One region of the Nocardioides cavernaquae genome, then DNA from elsewhere that is predicted to be linked to it. Evidence: predicted binding sites of a transcription regulator. Region 1 holds the regulator's gene; the other holds the start of a gene.
The links. Region 1 encodes HrcA, which represses chaperone genes, less so after heat shock. Its sites were predicted from a motif close to TTGGCACTCGNNNNNNNCGAGTGCCAA; they were not measured.

Region 1 (6,654 bases):
GCCCGGGTCTACGAGTCCATCGAGACGATGAGCAGCCGGATCGCCGACGGCGTTCGTCGTCGTCTGATCGGCGAGGCCGATGCGATCGGTGAGCTGGAGTCCTTCGAGCAGACGCAGGTGCTCGAGGTCGAGTGGGAGATCACCGACGAGGGCGGCCCAGACTGAGCGGCGCAGACTGAGTGGCGCAGCCTGGCCGATCCGGTCACGAGCGTCGCCCGTCGCCCCTAGGCTCCTCGCATGACCGAGACGCCCCAGACTCCCGAGGGCCACGAGCCGACCCAGCCGCTGCCCCCGCTGCCCCCGCCGCCCGCATACGGGCAGCCGCCCGTCCCGCCGCAGGGTCCCTATGGCTACCAGGCTCCGGCCTATGGCGCGCCGGGCTTCAACCCTGCCGCGCCGTACGGCGTCCACCCGCTCACCGGTGTGCCGTACTCCGACAAGTCCAAGCTGGTCGCCGGTCTGCTGCAGATTCTGATCCCGCTCGGCATCGGTCGCATGTACATGGGCCAGACCGGCCTCGGCGTCGCGCAGCTTCTCGTCACGATCTTCACCTGCGGCATCGGCGGCCTGTGGCCGTTCATCGATGGCATCGTGATCCTCGCGGGCGACTCCAAGGACCAGTTCGGGCGCCCTTTGCGCAGCTGACCTACGGCGCGGTCACGAAGTCGATGAGCTCCTCGACCCGGCCCAGCAGCTCAGGCTCGAGGTCGTTGAAGTCCCGCACGCCACCGAGGATGTGCTTCCAGGCGCGGGCGATGTCGGCCTGGTCGCGGTGCGGCCAGCCCCAGGCCTGGCAGACACCCTTCTTCCACTCCAGGTGGCGGGGGACGGTCGGCCATGCGGTCTTGCCGAATCGCGACGGCTTCACCGCAGCCCACACGTCGATGTAGGGGTGGCCGACGATCAGGACGTGCTTGCCGACCTCGGACTTCATCACGGCCTGCGCGATCTTCGACTCCTTGGAGCCGGGCACCAGGTGGTCGACGAGTACGCCGACACGGCGAGTCGGCCCAGGGCCGAAGTCGCGCAGGTGCTCCGACAGGTCGTCGATGCCGTCGAGGTACTCCACGACGACACCCTCGATCCGCAGGTCGTCGCCCCACACCTTCTCGACGAGCTCGGCGTCGTGGCGGCCCTCGACGAAGATCCGCGAAGCACGGGCGACGCGGGCCTTGGTGCCTCCGACGGCGATCGAGCCGGAAGCGGTGCGGGTGGGGGCAGCGGGCGCGCGGAGCTGCACCGGGGGACCGAGGATCACCGGACGGCCCTCGAGCAGGAAACCCGGGCCCATCGGGAAGGTGCGGCGCTTCTTGCGGCGGTCCTCGAGGGTGACCGTGCGCAGGTCGCGGTCGATCGCGACGACTTCGCCACACCAGTCCGTCGTGACCTCTTCGACCACGAATCCGAGCTCGGTCTCGATCTCGACGGCGCGGCCGTTCTTCGGCTTGCGCCAGTCGTTGTTCAGGACGTCGGTGCCATAGCGGTCAAAGCTCACCCGGACACGCTAGGCGCGCGCTCCGACGCGGCCGTGGAGCCGCGCCGGAGTGCGCCCGCAGATCGGCATGCACCCCCGTGGCAACCGTCACCCTCTATGACGCGCCGGGGGCCGGTTCGGTTGCGTCCCGGGTACCATTGGCACTCGATCCGAGTGAGTGCCAGACGACCATGTGAGCCAGAGGAGGCGACGAGATGATCGAAGATCGCAAGCTCGCCGTGCTCCGGGCGATCGTCGAGGACTACGTGTCGACCGAGGAGCCCGTCGGTTCCAAGGCCCTCGTCGAGCGCCACTCGCTGGGTGTCTCGCCCGCCACGGTGCGCAACGACATGGCCGCGCTGGAGGAGGAGGGGTTCATCACCCAGCCCCACACCAGCGCCGGCCGTGTGCCGACGGACAAGGGCTACCGGCTCTTCGTCGACCGGCTGAGCACGGTGAAGCCGATGAGCGCTGCCGAGAAGCGTGCGATCTCGACCTTCCTCGATGGTTCGGTCGACCTGGACGACATGGTGCAGCGCAGTGTCCGGCTGCTGGCCCAGCTGACCCGCCAGGTTGCAGTCGTTCAGTACCCGACACTCAGCGCCAGCACGGTGCGGCACGTCGAGGTGGTGGCGCTCGCGCCGACGCGCCTGCTGCTCGTGCTGATCCTGTCGACCGGGCGTGTCGAGCAGCGCATCGTCGAGCTCGCCGCCCCGCTCACCGATGACGCCCTCGCTGACCTGCGGATCCGGTTGATCCGGGCAGCCGTGGGGGAGCGCATCGCCGACGCCGCGACCGCCCTCGGTGGCGTCCCCGAGCAGACGGCACCGGAGGCCCGGCCGGCGGTCGAGGCCGCTGTGCAGACCCTCACCGAGGCGATGTCGGACCACCGTTCCGATGAGCGCATCGCTGTCGGCGGCACCGCCAACCTGGCCCGCTTCGGTGACTCCTTCGAGACGTCGGTCCGGCCGATGCTGGAAGCGATCGAGGAACACGTCGTCCTCCTCAAGCTGCTCGGTGAGGCGTCGACCAGTGGTGCGGTGACCGTGCGCATCGGCCACGAGGGCCCCTACCAGGAGCTCGCCGCGACGAGCGTTGTCGCGACCGGCTACGGCCCGCAGGACCAGGCGCTGGCGACGCTCGGCATCGTCGGCCCCACCCGCATGGACTACCCGGGGACCATGGCATCGGTGCGCGCTGTCGCGCGCTACGTGTCCAGGATCCTCGACGAGCAGTGACGCAGATAGGAACACAGTGAGTCAGGACTTCTACGAGCTCCTCGGTGTCGCGCGCGACGCCGACGCCGACACCATCAAGAAGGCATACCGCCGCCTTGCCCGCCAGCTGCACCCGGACGTCAACCCTGACCCGGACACGCAGGAGCGGTTCAAGGAGGTGTCGCACGCCTACGAGGTGCTCAGCGACCCGCAGAAGCGCGCGGCGTACGACCGTGGTGGCGACCCGTTCGGCGGTGGCTTCGGCCAGGGCCAGGGGTTCTCGTTCACCGACATCATGGACGCCTTCTTCGGCGGCGGCGGAGGTGCGCAGGCCGGTGGCGGCATGGGTGGTCGCGGTCCCAAGCCGCGCGTACGCCGTGGCCAGGACGCCCTGATCCGCCTCGAGATCGAGCTCGCCGAGGCGGCCTTCGGTGTCACCCGCGAGCTCAAGGTCGACACCGCTGTCCGTTGCACCGCGTGCCACGGCGAGGGTGCGGCTCCGGGCTCCAAGCCGATCGGCTGCGAGACCTGTCGTGGCGCGGGCGAGGTCGCCCACGTGCAGCGCTCGTTCCTCGGCGAGATCCGCACGCTGCGCCCCTGCGCGGCCTGCCGCGGATTCGGCACGATCATCCCCGACCCGTGTCGCGAGTGCTCCGGCGACGGACGCGTCCGCTCGCGTCGTTCGCTGACCGTGAAGATCCCCGCGGGCGTCGACAACGGCACCCGGGTCCAGCTGTCCGAGCAGGGCGAGGTCGGCCCCGGTGGCGGCCCCGCCGGTGACCTGTACGTCGAGATCCATGTCGCCCAGCACGCCACGTTCACGCGCCACGGTTCCGACCTGCACGCGACGGTCTCGGTGCCGATGACGGCTGCCGCCCTCGGCACCACGCTGACGCTGCCGACGCTCGAGTCCGACCTCGAGCTCGACGGGGACACCGCTGCGATGCAGCCGGGGATGCAGGACACCTTCGACCTCGACGTGCGCCCCGGGACGCAGTCCGGCACCAACGTGACGCTGCGTGGACTCGGTGTTCCCGGGTTGCGCAACCCGGCGCGTGGTGACCTCGTCGTCACGATCCTGGTGGACACCCCGAGCAAGCTCGACCCGCGCCAGGAGGAGCTGCTCCGCGAGCTGGCCGCCCTGCGTGGTGAGGAGTCGCCGGACAGCACCCTGCGGCCTGCCCACAAGTCGGTGTTCAACCGGCTCCGCGACGCGTTCACGACACACTGATCGCTGGCCCTGAGCGATGTCGCTTCCCGTCCACCTCGTGCCTTCGCTGGCCGGCGTTGCCGTCGGTGATGTCGTCGAGGTGACGGGCGACGAGGCCCATCACGCAGTGGCGGTGCGCCGCCTGGCGGTCGGCGAGTCCGTCGTCCTGACGGATGGCTCGGGCCTCTCGGTGACCGGAGCGGTCGCCGAGACTGGCAAGCGGGTCTTCACGGTGGCTGTTTCGGTGGTGCGCGAGGAGGAGCCCGCGTCGCCGCGGATCACCGTCGTGCAGGCCCTGCCGAAGGGCGAGCGCGGCGAGCTCGCGGTCGAGGTGCTCACCGAGATCGGCGTCGCGACGATCGTGCCGTGGGCGGCGTCCCGGTCCGTCGCCGTCTGGCGCGGCGAGCGCGCGATCAAGTCCCATGCGAAGTGGGTCGCCACCGCACGTGAGGCCGCCAAGCAGGCACGACGGTCGTGGTTTCCTGTCGTTGAGCCGATGGCGTCGACTGCTGACGTCGTCTCACTGGTTGCGGCTGCTGACCTGGCTGTCGTGCTGCACGAGGAGGGGCCTGCGTCCTTCGCGTCCTTGTCGATCCCGCCGGCTGGTTCGATCGTGGTCGTCGTCGGGCCCGAGGGCGGGCTCTCGCCTGAGGAGCTTGCCGCGTTCGCTGAAGCTGGCGTGCAGGGCGTGAAGCTCGGTGCCGAGGTGCTGCGCACGTCGACGGCCGGTGTCGCCGCGGTGGCTGCCCTGCTCGCGCGCACCCCGCGCTGGGCCTGACTCCGTCGACACGGCGGAACATCGGCGTCGACACGGCGCAACATCGGCGTCGACACGGCGCTACCTTGACGTTGTGTACGTCCCGCCCTTCAACCGCATGCCTGACGCTGAGCTCCGCTCGCTCGTGGCGTCAGTGGGATCCGCGGAGCTGATCACCGTAGGCAGCGACGGATTTCCGCAAGCCTCGCGCCTTCCGGTGATCTGGTCCGGCGAGCGCCTGATCTTCCACCTGGCGATCGCCAATCCACACTGGCGATCCATCGTCGACGGCGCCCCGGCCCTCGCGATCGTCACCGGCCCCGAGGCCTACATCTCGCCGAGCTGGTACGCCGCGAAGGCCGAGCACGGCCGCGTCGTACCGACCTGGAACTACGACGCGATCCACTTCACCGGCCGGGTGACCGTGCGCCGTGAGCCGGAGTGGTTGCTGGCCGCGGTGACCGAGCTGACCGACCTCCACGAAGGTGTGCGCGAAGAGCCGTGGGCCGTCAGCGACGCACCCGAGACCTACGTAGCGCAGATGCTCAAGGCGATCGTCGGGATCGACTTCGAGATCACCGGCATCGAGGCGAAGGCCAAGCGGAGCCAGAACCGTTCGGACCACGACCGCGCAGGCGTGGTCGCCGGGCTGCGAGCAGAGCCCAGCCGTGGCAACGCCACGATGGCGGATCAGATGGAGTCTGACCTCAACCCGTGAGCCCGGCGGCGCCGGCTCGCTTGCGCAGGGCGAGACCGATCAGGCCGGTCGCGGGCAGGGCGACGATGAGTACGACGAAGAGCAGCGTGGCGATGCCCGCTGACCAGTCGACATCTCCATGCCGCCACATGACCGCGAGGACTGCGAGGAGCCCGATGGCGGTGACGCCGATCAGGCCGGGGCTGGCGCGGTCGAGGTCATCCTCGGCGAGCGCGCCGAGCATCGTCGCCCCGATCGCCAGCGCCCAGACGCCGAGGGCCCGTGCGTCGAGCACCGACACCTCGAACGGCAGCTGCGGACCCCAGAACGACGGCTCGACGAGCAGGCCCAGCCCGAGACCGAGGTACGCCGCGCCCAGCAGCGCGACCAAGGGCACCGACCAGCGCGGGATGGGCGCCGTCCGGTCGAGCGGGAACGACGGCTCGCGCAGCTGTGCCACCAGCCCCACCAGCAGGACACCCGACAGCGCGACCGTGAAGGCCAGCCATGCCAGGGCCATGAAGACCGCGACGATGCCTCCGGTGAACGTCAGCTGGTCACGGTGGGCGACGGTCACCGCCGCCAGGCCCACGACGAGCAGGATCGCCGGCAGGAAGCCGATCCGCGCCTGCTCCCACGACGGCTTGAGCGAGGCGCTGGCCAGCAGCGGCACGGCGCCGAGCAGGCACGCCCCGAACAGCGCAGCGCCCAGCGGACTCGCAAAGCCCCAGGCGAACACGTGCTCGCTGACCCCGCTCCCCGCGAAGGTGGCCAGCCCGGCGACTCCCGCCAGGAAGCCCATCGCGATCATGCTCCACGCCACGATCGCGGCAACATCGCGTCCTACGAAATCATGCTGCTTCACATCTGTGCTCATGGTTTCCCTCCCCAGGGTCCCGCGGCAGACGCTGGTCGCCCTCCGCGACCAGCGCTCGGATTGTTGCAGGTACCGACCGAAATCAGGAGGTCTCGGGCAACCTGAGGGGGCTCAACATGTGTTGAGGTCAGCGAAAGCTCATCGGAAGAGAAGGTCGGCCACCCGGGCGAGCTCGTCATCGAGTTCGCGCTGCTCGGTCACGCTGAGCGTCCGGAACAACTCGACGACCACCGGCCGCCCGTCCTCGACGCGCCACAGTCCTTCGAGCATCCCGTCGAGGAAGACCGTGTTGGCCATGCCGCCGTTGGTGCCCATCCAGCTCTTGCGCTTGACCGGATCAGTCACTCGGTCGCGGGCGGCGTGGGAGAGCCACACGTTGTCGTAGGTGCCGAGCAACCGGACCGGTGCGGGTGTCTCTCCGG
Region 2 (6,654 bases), 1.5 Mb from region 1:
TGTCCGTTCTCAGGTTCACCGGAGAGAATCGTCACAAGGTCGGTCGATAGCCTGCCCCGGAGGTCTGCAACAGCGGGCCGGGAGACGTCAGAGAGAAGAGCCCGTTGAGCGACGAGAACGCCGTGGCCCGCCACCGGGCCGACGCGCTCCCGAGGCATCGGATCGCGAAGGCGTTCAGCTACGGCATCGTCTTCCTGACTGTCGGCGTGATGCTCTTCGTCTCCTACACGTACCGGACGCTCAACGGGAACCTCAACGTCGTCTCCATCGAAACCCTGACCAACAGGCCCGTCAAGGAGAAGGTCGAGGGCGACCGCCAGCCGATCAACGTGCTGGTCATGGGGTCGGACTCGCGCGATGGCGCCAACAACATCGACGGGCTGACCGGCGGCGGGCAGCGCTCCGACACCACCATGCTGCTGCACCTCTCGGCCGACCGGAAGCAGGCCTACGGCGTCAGCCTGCCGCGTGACGCGATGGTCGAGCGGCCCGAGTGCAAGAAGAAGAACGGCGACGTGATCCCGGGCGGCTTCGCCATGTGGAACGACGCCTTTTCCTACGGCGGTCCGCTCTGCACGGTGCAGCAGACCGAGCAGCTCACCGGCATCCGCATCGACCACTTCGTGGTTGTCGACTTCAGTGGCTTCAAGGACATGGTCGACGCTGTCGACGGCGTGGAAATCTGTGTCCCCGAAGAGGTCAACGACACCCACGGCAACATCCACCTCGACGCCGGCCGCCGCGAGGTGCGGGGCAAGGAGGCGCTCGACTACGTGCGGGTGCGGTCCAACATCTCCGCCAACGGCGACATCGGCCGCATGAAGCGCCAGCAGGTCTTCATCGCCTCGATGGTCAACAAGGTCCTGAGTGGCCAGACGCTCGGCAACCCGGTCCGGTTGATCAACTTCCTCAAGGCCGCCACCAAGTCGCTCACCGTCGACAAGGCGATGGGCAACCTCAAGGAGATGGCGGACCTGGGTGCGCAGTTCCGCGACATCAAGCTCAGCGACATCAAGTTCATCACCGTGCCGTGGAGCTTCTGGCCGGAGAACCCCAACCGGCTGATCTGGAAGACCGAGGAGTCCAAGGAGCTGTGGCGCAAGATCCGCAAGGACCTGCCGCTGAGCAAGCGCCTGTCGTCCGAGGCGGTGACCGCCGACGAGTCGCCCGGCGCGAGCGACAAGCCGTCTCCGTCGAGCTCGCCCAGCTCGTCCCCGTCCGACGAGCCGTCTGACGAGCCGACGAAGTCGGCCGAGGAGATCGCCGAGGAGAACGGGCTCTGCGCATGAGCGACGAGACACCCGCCGTCGAGTCCGGCGCTGAGCCGGCTGCTGAGTCCTCCGCTGGGTCGGTCCCTGCGAAGGAGCCGGCATGGAAGCGACGCGCCCGCCTGGCCGCCGTCTTCGGTGACGTCCTGCCTGAGTCGACCCGCGACGACCGCGATCCCGACGCCTCGGGCGATGCCGGCACGTCCGAGGCCTGGCTCAAGCGGCAGGTGCCGCCGCACCACGGCTGAGGCTTCTCGCGCTCGGGTCGCGTGCCTGTGGAGGAGCGCGGCGAGCGATCGTGGATCCGTCCTAGCGTCGCGGCATGGAGAACCCTGATCCGCGCGCCTCGTTCCGCGTTCGCGTCGAGACCCTGCGCCACGGCGTACGCCGGGTGGTGCTCGGGCACCGGCGGTTGCTGGCCGCCGTGCTCGTCTGCCTTGCTGCGTTCGCAGCGCTGCGTTCGGTGGCACCGCCACCTGCAGAGACCGTGACGGTGCTGCGGGCGGGCAGCGATCTGGCTGCGGGCACGGTGCTGGCCGACGACGACCTGGTCGAGGCGGCCGTGCCGCCCGACGACGTGCCGGACGGAGTTGTGGGCTCCCCGGTCGGGCGCCAGCTGGCGACTCCGGTCCGGCGCGGCGAGGTGATCACCGAGGTGCGGGTGGTCGGGCCGGGCCTGCTGAGGGGAGCTGATGGTCAGGTGGCGCTTCCCGTGCGGATCACCGATGGCGACACGGTGGCGTTGCTCCGGGTGGGGGATCGCATCGATCTCCTCTCGGGTGATCCGGCGAGCGCCGAGCCAGTGGGCGTGACGGTGGCCCGCGGCGTGCGCGTTCTGGCGCTGCCTGCGATCGATGGCGCGAGCCAGTCCGCTGTGGCATCCCGTGGACGCATCGTGGTCATTCAGGTGTCACCGGCTGTGGCCGAAATCGTTACGGGTCACGCCGCGCGTGGCCTTCTGAGCGTCGCCATCGACGGATAAGGTGCTGGCCACCACGTGTTCCCAGTCGCTCGGATGGCTGGGGGCCTCCCGCGTCTCGAAGGAGATCAACGCATGTCCGGTTTCAAGAACTTCATCCTCCGCGGCAACCTGATCGAGGTTGCTGTCGCGTTCATCATGGCGACGTCGTTCGGCCTCGTCGTCACGAGCTTCGTGGCTTGGCTGACGGCGCAGATGCCCGAGAGCGCTGCGGACTACTTCTCCAACAAGGAGAACTCGTTCGGTGCGTTCCTGAACGCTGTCATCTCGTTCGTGCTGCTCGCCGCGGTCGTCTACTTCTTCATCGTGGTGCCCTACACGAAGGCCAAGGAGAAGTTCTTCCCGGCCGAGGCCGCGGGCCCGTCCGAGCTGGACATCCTGACGCAGATCCGCGACTCGCTCGCCAAGTGATCCACTGATCCACTTCTCCACGGGCCGTCAGGCTCCAGCTTTCGAGAGGCCCGTCTCCCCGCCGGGGAGGCGGGTTTCTCGTTTTCCCGTATCATTGGCAGTCGGCTGGCCGGAGTGCCAGCCACCTGCGTGACACGAACAGCACCGACAGCCGCCGAACCGTCCGAGAGGAGCGCCTCGTGCCGACCTACCAGTACGCCTGCACTGAGTGTGACCACGCCTTCGAGCAGGTCCAGAGCTTCTCCGACGACGCGCTCACCGTCTGCCCCGACTGCGGTGGCAAGCTCCGCAAGGTGTTCAGCGCCGCGGGCGTGGTCTTCAAAGGCTCGGGCTTCTACCGCACCGACTCGCGCAGCTCCAGCTCGAGCAGCAGCCCGGCGAAGCCCGCCGCTCCTGCCGCCAGCAGCTGACCAGACTTGACCTGTCGAGGCGCCAGACCTGGCCTCTCGACTCGCCATTGGTGACCTTTCGGCGGTGAGAAGCGTCAGAAGCGGGTGAGGGCTGACGGCGTTACCGCGGCTGTGACCGGTCGGTCGTGGGGCTCGGACGGCACCGATGCGAGCAGCTCGCCGTCGTGGAGCAGGACGCACATGAACGTCCCGACGGGCACGCGGCCGAGCGCCCGGTCGTAGGAACCTCCGCCGCGCCCCATGCGGATGCCGTCTGCTCCGACCGCCAGCCCCGGCACGAGGACGACGTCGGCGGTCGCGATCGCATCGACGCCCAGGCGCTCGCCGGTGGGCTCCAGCAGCCCGCGCGGGGCGGGACCCAGCTCGCCGTCGTACGCCGCCCAGTCGAGGTCGTTGTCCGCCAGCAGCACCGGGAGGATCACGCGCTTCCCGCTTGCCCTGAGCGCGTCGAGCAGCACTGCGGTGCCGGGTTCGCTGCCGAGCGACACGTACGCCGCGACCGTGGCCGCCCGGCGTACCTCGGGAGCGGCGAGCAGCAGCTCGGCGGTGGCGCGGGCACCCGTGGCAACCGCGGACAGGGGGAGCTGTCGACGCGCGGCGAGCAGCTGGTCGCGCAGCGAGGTCTTGGCGGCGCGCAGCGCCGGGCTCTGGTCTGGTCCGGTCCCGGCGGCGTACTCCGACATGCGGACCAGACTAGGGGTCCCGCCCGCACGTCCTCGCCGATCGGCCTACGATCGAGGGTATGGCTAGTAAGGCGCTGGATCGAGCCCGCAACAAGATGAGCGATGCCGGCGTGGATCCCACGGCGATCGAGGTCTTCGCCCACTACTTCCGGCTGCTGGAGCTCGGTGAGACGGGGAAGATCCCCGAGTCGACCATCGAACCGCACGAGATGGACTCGCTCGCGGACGTGACCGTCCCCGACGACGTGGCGACCGAGGCGATCCGGCACACCGCGGTGATCAAGCTCAACGGCGGCCTCGGCACGTCGATGGGCATGGACCGCGCGAAGTCCCTGCTCTGCGTGCGCCGCGGCCTCTCGTTCCTCGACATCATCGCCCGGCAGGTGCTCCACCTCCGTGCCGAGTACGACGCGCCGCTGCCGCTGATGTTCATGAACAGCTTCCGCACGAGCGCCGACACCATGGCCGCGTTGGAGCGCTACGACGCCCTTCCGGTGGAGGGCCTGCCGCTGGAGTTCCTGCAGAACAAGGAGCCCAAGCTGCTGGTCGGCTCGCTCGAGCCGGTCCGCCACGACAAGGACCCGAGCCTCGAGTGGTGTCCGCCCGGGCACGGCGACCTCTACACCGCGCTGCTCGGGACGGGCCTGCTCGACAAGCTGATTGACGCGGGCTACCGCCACGTCTTCGTCTCCAACTCCGACAACCTCGGTGCCGTCCCGGACGCCCGCGTCGCGGGCTGGTTCGCGCAGTCGGGCGCGCCGTTCGCGATCGAGGCGGTCCGCCGCACGCCGAGCGACCGCAAGGGCGGCCACTTCGCCCGCCGCAAGGTCGACGGGCGCATCGTCCTGCGCGAGTCGGCGCAGACCCTGGACAGCGACCGCGAGGCGCTCGCCGACCTGGCTCGCCACCGCTACATGTCGACCAACAACCTGTGGTTCGACACCGCTGCGATGAAGGCAGCCCTCGTCGCCCGCGACGGCGTGCTCGGGTTGCCGCTGATCCGCAACGAGAAGAGCGTCGACCCGGCCGACCCCTCGACGCCGAAGGTGATCCAGATCGAGACGGCGATGGGTGCCGCGATCGAGATCTTCGACGGTGCGACCACGATCGAGGTCGGCCGCGACCGCTTCGTCCCGGTGAAGACCACCGACGACCTGCTGGTCCTCCGTTCCGACGTCTACGACATCGGCACCGACTTCGTGCTCGACCGGGCTGCGGCCGACGTGCCCTACGTCGGTCTGGACCCGGACTTCTTCCGGTTCGTGGGCGAGTTCGACAAGCGCTTCCCGGACGGCGCTCCCTCGCTGCGCGAGGCGACCAGCTTCGTCGTCGACGGCGACTGGACCTTCGAGCGGGGAGTCCAGGTCAAGGGCGAGGTCGCCCTGCAGAAGCCTGACGTCGCGCGCCGCGTCGCCGCGGCCTCCGTCCTCGGCCCCGAGGACTGACCGGGATGGATGCTTGCGGCGCCGGGCGCTCCGCCACGCCCGTTGACGACCATGTCGCGCGGATCCTGGCGGCGGTCGAGCCGCTGCCCGCGGTCGCGGTGCCGGTCCTCGACGCGCTCGACCTGACCCTGGCCGAGGACGTGCGGGCCGCTGTCGCCCTGCCGACCTTCGACAACTCCGCGATGGACGGCTACGCCGTGCACTGGCACGACGTCGCCGACGCCCGCTCCGATGCCCCGATCCACCTTCCCGTCGTCGGCGCGATCGAGGCCGGTGCCGCGGCGCTCTCCGAGCTGGTCCCGGGGACCGCGATCAAGATCATGACCGGCGCTCCCGTGCCGCCCGGTGCGACCGCCGTCGTCCCCTACGAGTGGACTGACCGTGGCGCGCAGGAGGTGCTGATCCACCAGGCGCCGCGCGAGGGGGCCAACATCCGTTCCCGGGGCGAGGACGTCGAGGTCGGCGACCTGCTCGTCGAGGCCGGCACGGTTCTCGGCCCGCGCCAGATCGGGCTGCTGGCTGCCGTCGGCCAGGCCCGGGTCAGTGCCCGTCCGCGTCCACGCGTGGTGATCCTGTCCACCGGCAGCGAGCTGTGCGAGCCCGGCCACCCGCTGGGACCCGGGCAGATCTACGAGTCCAACTCGTACATGCTCGCTGCGGCAGCGCGCGCGGCCGGTGCCTCGGCGTACCGGGCGAGCTCGGTCTCCGACGATCCCGACGCCTTCCTCGAGCGACTGACCGACCAGCTCGTCCGCGCCGACATCGTGGTGACCAGTGGTGGCGTCAGCCAGGGCGACTTCGACGTCGTGAAGGCGGCACTCTCCGGGCTCGGCACCGTCTGGTTCGGTGACGTCGCGATGCAGCCGGGCAAGCCACAGGGCTTCGGCACCGTCGGGGACGACAGCACGCCGGTCTTCACGCTGCCGGGCAACCCGGTCTCGGCGTACCTCTCCTTCCAGCTCTTCGTCCTGCCCGCGATCCGCACGATGCAGGGCAAGGCACGCGCCTCGATGCCGCAGCGGACGGCGCGCTGCACGAAGGGCTTCACCTCGGCCGCCGGCAAGCGCCAGTTCGTCCGCGGCTCGTACGACGCGGCGCTGGTGGCACCCGTCGGCGGACACGGCTCGCACCTGCTCGGCGACCTGGCCGCGTCCAATGCGCTGATCGTGGTGCCCGAGGACGTCACCGAGGTCGCGGCTGGCGATAGCGTGCAGGTCATGTTGCTGGATGTGGACTTCTGATGGGCGGCCAGACTGATGGGCAGGGCCTGACCCATGTCGACGAGACCGGTGCCGCGCGCATGGTGGACGTCTCGGAGAAGGCCGTCACCACCCGCGTTGCCACCGCTTCGGGTCGGGTCCTGGTCTCGCCGACCGTAATCGGTCTGCTGCGGGGTGAGGGAGTGCCCAAGGGCGATGCGCTGGCCGTTGCCCGCATCGCCGGCATCATGGGCGCGAA

Region 2: D4739_RS09240 (FmdB family zinc ribbon protein) is a predicted target of HrcA. The motif match lies at 2,753-2,779, and genes of this name have one in related genera.

The regions. Positions count from the first base shown of each region.
Region 1 covers NZ_QYRP01000002.1:3,394,353-3,401,006, reverse strand. Annotated here, with positions in the region: gene D4739_RS16390 (hypothetical protein) at 1-165, shown strand, start outside; gene D4739_RS16385 (TM2 domain-containing protein) at 238-645, shown strand; gene D4739_RS16380 (DUF3097 domain-containing protein) at 647-1,495, opposite strand; gene hrcA (heat-inducible transcriptional repressor HrcA) at 1,690-2,712, shown strand; gene dnaJ (molecular chaperone DnaJ) at 2,729-3,922, shown strand; gene D4739_RS16365 (16S rRNA (uracil(1498)-N(3))-methyltransferase) at 3,939-4,679, shown strand; gene D4739_RS16360 (FMN-binding negative transcriptional regulator) at 4,753-5,376, shown strand; gene D4739_RS16355 (hypothetical protein) at 5,366-6,232, opposite strand; gene D4739_RS16350 (winged helix DNA-binding domain-containing protein) at 6,371-6,654, opposite strand, start outside.
Region 2 covers NZ_QYRP01000002.1:1,892,577-1,899,230, forward strand. Annotated here, with positions in the region: gene D4739_RS09220 (LCP family protein) at 105-1,289, shown strand; gene D4739_RS09225 (hypothetical protein) at 1,286-1,516, shown strand; gene cpaB (Flp pilus assembly protein CpaB) at 1,591-2,250, shown strand; gene D4739_RS09235 (MscL family protein) at 2,323-2,658, shown strand; gene D4739_RS09240 (FmdB family zinc ribbon protein) at 2,838-3,068, shown strand; gene D4739_RS09245 (5-formyltetrahydrofolate cyclo-ligase) at 3,143-3,751, opposite strand; gene D4739_RS09250 (UTP--glucose-1-phosphate uridylyltransferase) at 3,811-5,196, shown strand; gene glp (molybdotransferase-like divisome protein Glp) at 5,202-6,437, shown strand; gene moaC (cyclic pyranopterin monophosphate synthase MoaC) at 6,437-6,654, shown strand, end outside.